Anaerosoma tenue: one gene and its partners. The protein of the gene in region 3 interacts with the protein of the main gene of each other region in a pairwise test. Links are inferred from orthologs where the notes say so. Each region holds a gene or a part of one and is shown on either strand. Other genes may lie near its edges.

Region 1 (3,057 bases), 360 kb from region 3 along the record:
ACGATTGGTGGGTATGGGGCCACAGGCACGTGAACTGGTGCTGTGCGGCCGTCCGGACGCAGTATCCGACGCGGACCTGCTGGCACTGGTCCTCGGGTGCCGTGAGGGGTCGGCCGCGCGGACGCTCCTTGAGCACCACCCGATGCCCGACGGCCTGTGGCGGGCGAGCGCCGAAGACCTGTGCTCCCAGCACGGCATAGGTCCCGCGGCCGCTGCCCGGCTGCTTGGTTCCCTGGAGCTCGGACGTCGGGCATCGCTGCGGAGCCCGCACGTGCGCCCGGTCGTCTCACGGCCGGATGACGTTGTACGGCTGTGTGCGCCGCAGTTTCGCGGATCGGATCGCGAGCACTTCTGGGCGCTCGCGCTCAACACGAAGAACCAGCTGCTGCGCACGATAGAAGTGTCGGTCGGCAGCCTGAACGCGTCGATCGTCCATCCCCGCGAGCTGTTCAAGGAGGCCGTCAAGGTATCGGCCGCGTCGGTGGTGGTGGTCCATAACCACCCGAGCGGTGACCCCACCCCGTCCGGCGCGGACATCCAACTCACGCGTCGGCTGGTGAAGGCGGGGGATGTCCTCGGCATCGAGGTGCTGGATCACGTCGTCATCGGAGACGGGGGCGACCACACGAGCCTACGCGACCTCGGACTCATGTGAGCGGCGCCGTGGCGTGGCCCGATAGCACCGCTCCGGCGGGAGCGCGGGTGCGCGACACCCGCATCTACCTGCGGTGTTATCGAACCGCAACCGCTTGTCGTGATGCCCGCGGGGGATATCTCTGCTACACTCTCTCGGGATATGCGGTTGCGCCGCATATCTAGTCGTGCGCGCACGATGTGAACGCGGCTCCGGGGGTCGCTCCCGCATCCCTCGGCCGCTGTGAGAGGAGCAGCGACTTGTCGCTTCTGGATATGTTCTTCGACTCGTGGGGCGGAGATATGGCGGTCGATCTCGGGACCGCCAACACACTCGTGTCCGTCCGCGGCCGGGGGATCGTCCTCATAGAGCCGTCGGTGGTCGCCGTTGAGCGCGACACCAAACGCGTGCTCGCCGTTGGTGTTGACGCCAAGCGGATGCTTGGCCGTACGCCGGGAAGCATCGTGGCGATCCGGCCCCTCAAGGACGGCGTCATTGCCGACTTCGAGGTCACCGAGGCGATGCTCCGGTACTTCATCAGCAAGACGCGTGTGAAGCGCTTCCCGTGGCAACCCAAGCCGCGCGTCGTCGTGTGCGTCCCATCAGGGGTCACCGAGGTCGAGAAGCGGGCCGTGTTCGAAGCCACGATGACCGCCGGAGCCCGCAGCGCGTACCTGATCGAGGAGCCGATGGCGGCGGCGATCGGCGCCGGTCTCCCGATCCAGGAACCCACGGGGAACATGGTCGTGGATATCGGCGGCGGCACGACGGAGGTGGCGGTCATCTCGCTCGGCGGGATCGTCGTTGCCGAGTCGATCCGCATCGGCGGCGACGAGTTCGACGAGTCGATCATCTCCCACATCAAACGGGAGTACAACGTCCTCATAGGCGAACGCACGGCCGAGGAGATCAAGTTCGAGATCGGATCCGCGTTCCCGCTTACCGAGGAGCTCGACGTAGAGGTGCGGGGCCGGGATCTCACCACCGGGCTGCCGCGCACCTTCCAGGTGTCCTCGGAAGAGGTGCGCACGGCCATCGAGGAGCCCACGCTCGCCATCATCCAGGCGATCAAGTGGACGCTCGAGAAGACGCCGCCGGAGCTCGCCAGCGACATCATGGAGTACGGCATCGTGCTCACCGGTGGCGGCGCACTGCTCAGGTCGCTGGATGAGCGCCTTCGCGCCGAGACCGGCATGCCGGTGCATGTGTCGGAGAATGCGCTCATCAACGTGGTGTTGGGCTCGGCGCAGGCGCTCGAGGAGATCGACGTCCTGAAGAAAGTCCTGACAGTCTCCCACTAGCGGCGGAGGACGCTCATGCGCATCGGGCAGTCCGAGCCGAGACGGCGCAAACCGATACTCCTCATCGTCCTGGTGGCGATCTCACTGGTGATGCTCACGATGTACTTCCGTGAGAGCGACGCCGGTCTGCTCCACACTGCCCGTCGGGTCACGCTCGAGGTCACCTCTCCGATCGCGCGTCTGGGGACGATCATCACCTCGCCGGTGCGCGCGGTGGGCGACTACTTCGAGGACGTCGGCGCATCGCGGGAGCGCGTTCTGGCGCTCGAGCAGCAGAACGAGGAGCTGCGGGCCCGGCTCGCCGAGCTGGAGGAGGCGCGTCAGGAGAACGAACGCCTCCGCGCCCTCGTGGACTTCGCCGAGGAGCGCAAGTTCGCCAAGCTCGGCGCCGAGGTCATCCGCCGTCCGGTGAGCATCTGGGAGGGTGTCATCGTCATCGACCGCGGGTCGGACGATGACGTCGAGCCCGGTATGCCGGTCATCGCCGCGCAGGGGCTCGTTGGCCAGGTGGCCGATGTGTCCTCGAACTCGGCCACGGTACGTCTGATCAGCGACCAGCAGAGCGGTGTGTCCGTGATCGTGCAGTCCACGCGCACACCGGGCGTCGTCCGTGGGTCGCTCGACGGGTCCCTGTCGCTTGACTTCGTGGACCGGGCGTACCTGCCTGTCGAGGGTGACGTGGTGATCACGAGCGGGCTCGGCGGGGTGTACCCCGGCGGCATCGTCGTGGGCGACGTGATCTCGGTCGATGATCGTCACGGAGAGCTGTATCCGCGCATCAACGTGGCCTCTCGCGTGCCGATCGGTTCCATCGAGGAGGTCTTCGTGCTCGTGGGTGCAGTGGTGGAAGCCGATCCGGGGGAGATCGAATGACGCGCTGGTGGACGACCGCGGGTGCGCTTCTCGGCGCACTGGTCTTGCAGGTGATGATCGCACCGCACATCGCCGTGTTCGGCATATCCCCGAACCTGCTGCTCCTCGTGGTGATCACCCTCGCGTTCGTGGAGGGGCCGTCCGAGGGAGCCACGGCGGGTTTCGTTGCGGGCCTGCTGCTCGATCTTCTGTCGACAGGCCCTATCGGCGCATGGGCGCTCGTGATGTCTGTCACCGGTTACCTCAGCG
Region 2 (3,150 bases), on a different replicon or contig from region 3:
AGGTTCGGGATGCTGAGCGAGTGCGCCTGTTCTACGTCGCATGCACACGCGCTCGCGAGGGGCTCTCGATCGTGTGCCGTACCCGCTCGGACAGGGCAGCAGGAGACTCCATCTCGGGCATCCTGCGCGGGGTCTTCGGAATGGCCGAGGGCGGGACCCTGCGGTCCGCTGAGGTACCGCTCGGCGACGGTGCGGTCATCGATGTCGAGGTCGTGCGGCCGGAGGAGTCCGCGACCGACCGCGAAACGCGCCCCGCCTCGCCCGCCGGCGGGGCCCGGGCAGACACCCGTGGCGCCGAAGGTCCGCTCGGAACGCATCAGGCAGACGCGACGACAGATCCGGTGAAGCCCGCAAGGGGTGCGAGTGTTCCACCAGCCTGCGCCCCGGTCCCACCGGTCTCGTACACGTCCCTGTCGGCGTATGAGAGATGTCCATACCACTACTACCTCACGCGTGTCGTTCGGCTCGAACCTCCTCCGCGGCCCGGGGCCACCGCCGCCCTCGATGTCGGGAGCGCGCTGCACGCCGTCTTGCAGAACGCGGGCGACGAGCATGATCTCGCACGGCTCGTCGATCGCGCCGGAGCCGCGGCGCAGCTCGACGACGCGTCCATACGCGCCGTCGACTCTGCGGCGCGAGCGTTCCTTGGATCCCCTTTGGCGGCCCGCGTCCGGGACGCCCGACGTGTCCTCCGGGAGGCGCCGTTCCTCGTGCCGCTGTCATGTACCGAGCTCGTAGGGGCGATGGACCTCGTCGCGTGGGGCGGCAGGCACGCGCTGGTGGTCGACTACAAGACCGGAGGTTCGGAGCTTGCCGAGGGCGAGGCGCGCGAAAGGTATCGTCTCCAGGCCGCGTGCTACTCCCTGGCGGCGCTGCACGCAGGCGTTTCGGAGGGAGAGGTCGTGTTCGCCGAGCTCGACCGGGGTCGCACGATCACGTTCGGGTTCTCGTCCGGTGACGAGGAGGAGTTGCGCAGGGGCATAGAGGACCTTGTGGCAGGCATCGCAGCGGCGCGCTACGAACCGCTCACCGCGTACCGGTCAGGTCTGTGCGATGCGTGCCCTGGTTTCGGCGGGCTCTGCCCGGTCAGTCGTCCTGCGCGCGATGCTTCTGCGTGAGCTGACCGCAGGCGGCCTCTATATCGGTGCCCCGCTCGATCCGGACTGAGGTCTCGATACCAGCAGCCTGGAGAAGCCCCGCGATCTCGGCCACGCGTGCCGGGTCGGGCCGCTCCGCGCCGCTGCCCTCGACCGGATTCACCGGTATGAGGTTGATGTGACACATCCACCCGCGGGCGAATGCGATGAGCGCGGAGATCTCCTGTGGAGAATCGTTGCGTCCCGCGATGACGGCGAACTCCAATGTCGGACGTCGTCCGGTTGAATCACCATAGTGGATGAGCGCCTGGCGCAATCGCGGTAGCGGCCAGCGTCGCGCGCCCGGCATGATCCCGTCACGCGTCTCCTGCACGGCGGAGTGCAGTGAGACCGCCAGGGTGAACTGCTCCTGCTCACGTGCGAACCTATCGATCCCCGGAACCACGCCGCAGGTGGAGACGGTGAGATGTCGGGCGCCGATGCCGAGGCCATCGGGCAGGTTCATCAGCCGGAGTGCCCCAAGTGTCGCCTCGTAGTTGTTGAACGGCTCCCCCTGCCCCATGGCGACCGCATTCGTCACTCGATGACCGAAGTCGCTGCCCACGAGCGCCACCTGCCAGACGATCTCTCCCGGGAGGAGGTTGCGGACGAACCCGCCCCTGCCGGTCGCGCAGAACGTGCACCCCATCACACAGCCGGCCTGCGTACTGAAGCAGACCGTCAGCCTGCCGTCAGACGGTATGCCCACGCTTTCCACGAGTACACCGTCGGCGAGTTGCCACAGGTACTTGCGTGTGCCGTCCGACGAGTGTCTGATGTCGGTCGCACTCGGAAGCGTGAGCGTCCACTCATCTGCGAGGCGGGCACGAAGTCGAGCGGGGAGATCGGTCATCGCATCGAACGAGGGCGCCGTTCGACCGTAGAGCCACGACGTGAGTTGCCGCGCCCGGTAACCCGGTTCGCCCAGGTCGGCGATCAGCGTCTCGATCCCGGCTGCGTCGAGCGACGCAACGTTGCGCATGGTCGGCTCACCCAAGGTCGTCGAGCACCTTCCGGAACGCGTCGCGATGCTGCCGCTCGTAGCCGCCCAGAGCCCTGAAGTACTGGGCGATCTGCGGATAGCCCTCCTCCTCGGCTGTCTCGGCGAACCCCGGGTACATCTCGGTGGTCTCCTGATCCTCGCCCTCCGCGGCGACGGAGAGGTTCTCCCTGGTGGAACCATACGCTCCCATGTACGCCAGGTGTCCCAGGGCGTGCGCCGTTTCCTCGGTCAGAGCGCGCTCGAACGCCTCCCGGGCGGCATCGAGTCCCTCGAGCTCGGCGATCCGCATGAACAGCGTATAGCGTCGGTTGGCCTGCGATTCACCGGCGAACGCCGCCTTGAGGTTCTCGAGCGTCTTCGACCCGCCGAGGTCGCCAGGCCCCTCGTATTCCACGAAGAACGAACGCGGCGCCCCGCACACCGGGCACTGCTCGGGCGCCGGGCCGATGTGGAAGTATCCGCATCCCTTGCATCGGTAGCTCTCCATCTCGCACTCCCTCCAGGGGGTCGGTCGGTGTCCACGGGTACCATCATACGTGTAGTACCCGGAGAGATCCCGCCTTCCATCGTGCGTTCTGTGCCGCTCAGCGGGTGCGCATCCGAATCAGCGGCGTCCTGCGGTACGTTTGTCTTGGACATGCGGCCATTCAGGCCCGCGGGGGATGAGAGGGGGCACGAGGTGAAACACAGGATGATCGTAGTGCTTGCCTTGGCCATCGCGCTCACAGTGGTTCCGTCGGCGGCGCTGGCGCTGCCATCGATGCCGAGCACGCTCTTCGAGGCGTCGGACGGCTGCGGGTGTCACGCGGCGTTCAGGGAGCAGTGGGGTGTCTCGATGCATGCGAAGGCGCTCACCGACCCGATCTACCTCTACGAACTTGAACTGGGCGAGGAGGCCACGGGCGGGGCTCTTGGACCGTTCTGCAACGCGTGCCACTCTCCGATAGCGGTGATGGCAGGGGAACTGGTGAGCCTGGATCACTCCAAGGTCTCCGACGTGGGCATGGAGGG
Region 3 (2,947 bases):
GCCGAGCAGACGGGTCCGGTTCATGTCCACGAGCGCCGGCTCGTCCCCCACGTGGCCGGCGAGGTCGAGTGACGCGTACGCCCCCTTGCTCACGCCTCCGCCGCGCTCGGAGAAGGCGATGCCGACCCCGCACCGGGCGAACAGGTCTGGCACCGTATGGATCGCGATACCGTCCCGTTCGACGCGTTCGAACACCGTTCGTACCCCTTCCCGGCCGCACGTCGGTCGCACAGCCCCGCGCGACCCTTTTCGGCTAGTCAAACCGTCACCTATCCGTCACACTCTATCGCAGGACGCGGGCCGCACACCCGTCTCCTGCACGATAGTCTATGACTGCTCGCCGAGGGGGGTGATGCATATGAAGCGGTCATTCTCGTTTTCCGCGGCACTTGGAACCGCTGCCTACGTTCTCACTATGGCGGCACCGGCTCTCGCACAGGACTACTACAGCAGCGGTGAGGACGCGGCCGCAGGCGCTGTCGCGTGCGGTATCTGGGCATGCATCATGATCCCGGCGGTCCTTCTTGGCGTCTTCAACATCTGGATGCTCATCGACGCCATCCTCCGCCAGGAGCACGAGTACCCCAACTCCACCGGCAACTCCAAGCTGATCTGGATCCTGCTGCTCGTGTTCGTCGGCTTCATCGCGGCCGTCGTCTACTACTTCATGGTCTTCAAGAAGATCAAGCGTGGTAAGGGCGGACAGCCTCCTATGGCAGGGCCCACCGGCGGCTACCAGCCCCCGGCTCCCCCCGCGGCACCTCCGGCGCCTCCGGCGGCTCCCACGCCGCCCCCGGCGCCAGCGCCCCCCGCTCCGCCGGCGCCTCCCGCGCCGCCAGCACCTCCCGCGGAGTAAGGGACGAACGTCGTCTCCCGTCCGGCACGGACTCGCGCCGGACGAGCGAAGGCCCCGCCCGGCATCGGGCGGGGCCTTCGACGTAGACGGCAGCATGACCACCCTCGTCGCCTGTAACGGGGGCCGCCGTGTGACGAGCGCTCGACTCGTCACACGGCGGCCTGAACATCACGGGTCGTGCTCGTGCACGGCCCGGGTGTCTCTAGTAACTCCGGCGCTTCAGGAACGCGGGGATATCGAGATCGTCCTCCTGTGCGCTCGCGGGCAGGTCGAACGTCGGGATGCGTGGTCCTTCATCCTCGGTCAGCGCGTTCTCGAACTCCATCGTCTCCTGCTTCTTGCGCTGGCCGAAGCCGGTGGCGATGACCGTCACTCGGATCTCATCCATCATCGAGTCGTCGATCACGGCGCCGAAGATGATGTTCGCATCAGGGTGCGCCGCGGCCTGCACGACCTCGGCCGCCTCGTTGACCTCGAACAGTCCAAGGTCGCTGCCGCCCGAGATGGACAGAAGCACGCCGTTCGCTCCCTCGATGCTCGACTCCAGGAGCGGGCTGGCGATGGCCGCCTTCGCGGCCTCGTGAGCTCGGTTGTCCCCAGTGGCCACTCCGATGCCCATGAGCGCCGTCCCGGCATCCTTCATGATGGTCCGAACATCAGCGAAGTCGAGGTTGATCAGACCGGGAACCGTGATCAGGTCGGTGATGCCCTGGCAGCCCTGACGGAGGACGTCGTCCGCGATCCGGAACGCATCCAGGATGGACGTCTTCTTCTCCGCAACCTGGAGCAGCCGGTCGTTGGGGATGATGATCAGCGTGTCTACGTGATCCCGGAGGCGCTTGATGCCTTCCTCGGCCTGGATCGCACGCTTGCGGCCCTCGAACGCGAACGGCCTCGTCACAACGGCCACGGTGAGGGCGCCGATCTCCTCCTTGGCGATCTCGGCGATCACCGGCGCCGCACCCGTACCCGTACCGCCACCTTCACCAGCGGTGATGAAGACCATGTCGGCGCCCTGCAGCGCTTCCTTGATCTCCCCGCGATTCTCCTCCGCGGCGTTGAGGCCCACGTCGGGATCCGCTCCGGCGCCCAGCCCCTTGGTGAGGCCCACACCCACGTGAACGGTGTAGTCGGCATCGGACATCAACAGGGCCTGCATGTCAGTGTTCACCGCGATGAACTCGACACCCTTGACCCCGGCCTCGACCATCCGGTTGACGGCGTTCGTCCCGCCACCACCCACGCCGACGACCTTGATGACCGCCAGGTAGTTCGCCCCCGTCTCAAGCATCATGAGCCTCCTGAGCTGCCCGTTCTTCCTATAGCCTAAGCCTATACTTGACGTTTACTGTATCTGGGCAAAGGTCAATCTTCACACGAACCTTATACTAAACGCAAGGGGTTTGCAACGAGAATCTTCGTCATCTCGGGCCGCATCCCGCACGCGGACAGGATCTCGCCAACCCACGCTCGTACGCTCAGTCGGTGATGCCCCGTGAGATCGGACGCTCGAGCGAACGGACATCGATGAACACCACGCCGCTCCCCTGCTCTCGCATGATCTGCAGAGCGAGCGCCGACTTCTCGGTGAGCTGTTCGGCCCGCCCCAGCATCACCTCCACGTTCGCCTCCGTGAGCAGCGCGGTCTCCTCGGGGCTGGGGGCCGAGACCATGGCCGTCATCTCGAGCAGCTCCGGCGATATGCCCTTCAAGATCGCGAGTGCGTTCTTCACCGCTTCGGAGCCGGTCACCTCACCGGCAACCGGCTCGAACTGCACCACGTCGCGTATCACCGGCAACGACGTTCCGGTGTCCGGGATAGACTCGCCCAGCACTCGCCCCGCGCGATCGACCGACCAGAACGTCACGCCTGCGTCCACCATGGCGAACCGCTCGCGCTCCTCTACGCTGATCAGGAGCGTCGAGGGAAAGAGCCGCATGATATCCGCCTCGGCTACCCATGGCACCTGTCTCAGTCGCTCTATGACACCGTCCGCGTCGATGTTCAGGAGTGTCGCGTCCTCATCCACAGCGGCGATGGCGACCACCTCCTGCTCGGAGAGCTCGCTGATCCCCTCGACCCGGATCTCC

What was found.
Region 1: the proteins of ftsZ (region 3) and MSB02_RS00640 interact in binary tests that used the Escherichia coli proteins (3 or more experiments, as listed by UniProt). The link is inferred for Anaerosoma tenue from one-to-one orthologs.
Region 2: the proteins of ftsZ (region 3) and rlmN interact in binary tests that used the Escherichia coli proteins (3 or more experiments, as listed by UniProt). The link is inferred for Anaerosoma tenue from one-to-one orthologs.

What each region holds. Positions count from the first base shown.
Region 1 is NZ_JALNTY010000001.1:112,868-115,924, forward strand. The notes cover bases 20-2,922. They hold MSB02_RS00640 (rod shape-determining protein), read left to right. Parts: upstream 20-909; coding sequence 910-1,935; downstream 1,936-2,922. Other genes in these bases: radC (RadC family protein), read left to right, coding at 20-655; mreC (rod shape-determining protein MreC), read left to right, coding at 1,951-2,808; mreD (rod shape-determining protein MreD), read left to right, coding at 2,805-2,922. In the rest of the region: more of radC, read left to right, coding at 1-19; more of mreD, read left to right, coding at 2,923-3,057. UniProt on the Escherichia coli protein: Forms membrane-associated dynamic filaments that are essential for cell shape determination. Acts by regulating cell wall synthesis and cell elongation, and thus cell shape.
Region 2 is NZ_JALNTY010000002.1:318,455-321,604, reverse strand. Bases 111-3,106 are described here. They hold rlmN (23S rRNA (adenine(2503)-C(2))-methyltransferase RlmN), read right to left. Parts: upstream 2,134-3,106; coding sequence 1,087-2,133; downstream 111-1,086. Other genes in these bases: MSB02_RS06545 (multiheme c-type cytochrome), read left to right, coding at 2,831-3,106; MSB02_RS06550 (ferritin family protein), read right to left, coding at 2,126-2,626; MSB02_RS06560 (UvrD-helicase domain-containing protein), read left to right, coding at 111-1,118. Outside these bases: more of MSB02_RS06560, read left to right, coding at 1-110; more of MSB02_RS06545, read left to right, coding at 3,107-3,150.
Region 3 is NZ_JALNTY010000001.1:472,916-475,862, forward strand. What follows is about bases 104-2,896. They hold ftsZ (cell division protein FtsZ), read right to left. Parts: upstream 2,148-2,896; coding sequence 1,059-2,147; downstream 104-1,058. Other genes in these bases: MSB02_RS02385 (polyphenol oxidase family protein), read right to left, coding at 104-195; MSB02_RS02390 (PLD nuclease N-terminal domain-containing protein), read left to right, coding at 416-856; MSB02_RS02400 (cell division protein FtsQ/DivIB), read right to left, coding at 2,335-2,896. In the rest of the region: more of MSB02_RS02385, read right to left, coding at 1-103; more of MSB02_RS02400, read right to left, coding at 2,897-2,947. UniProt on the Escherichia coli protein: Essential cell division protein that forms a contractile ring structure (Z ring) at the future cell division site. The regulation of the ring assembly controls the timing and the location of cell division.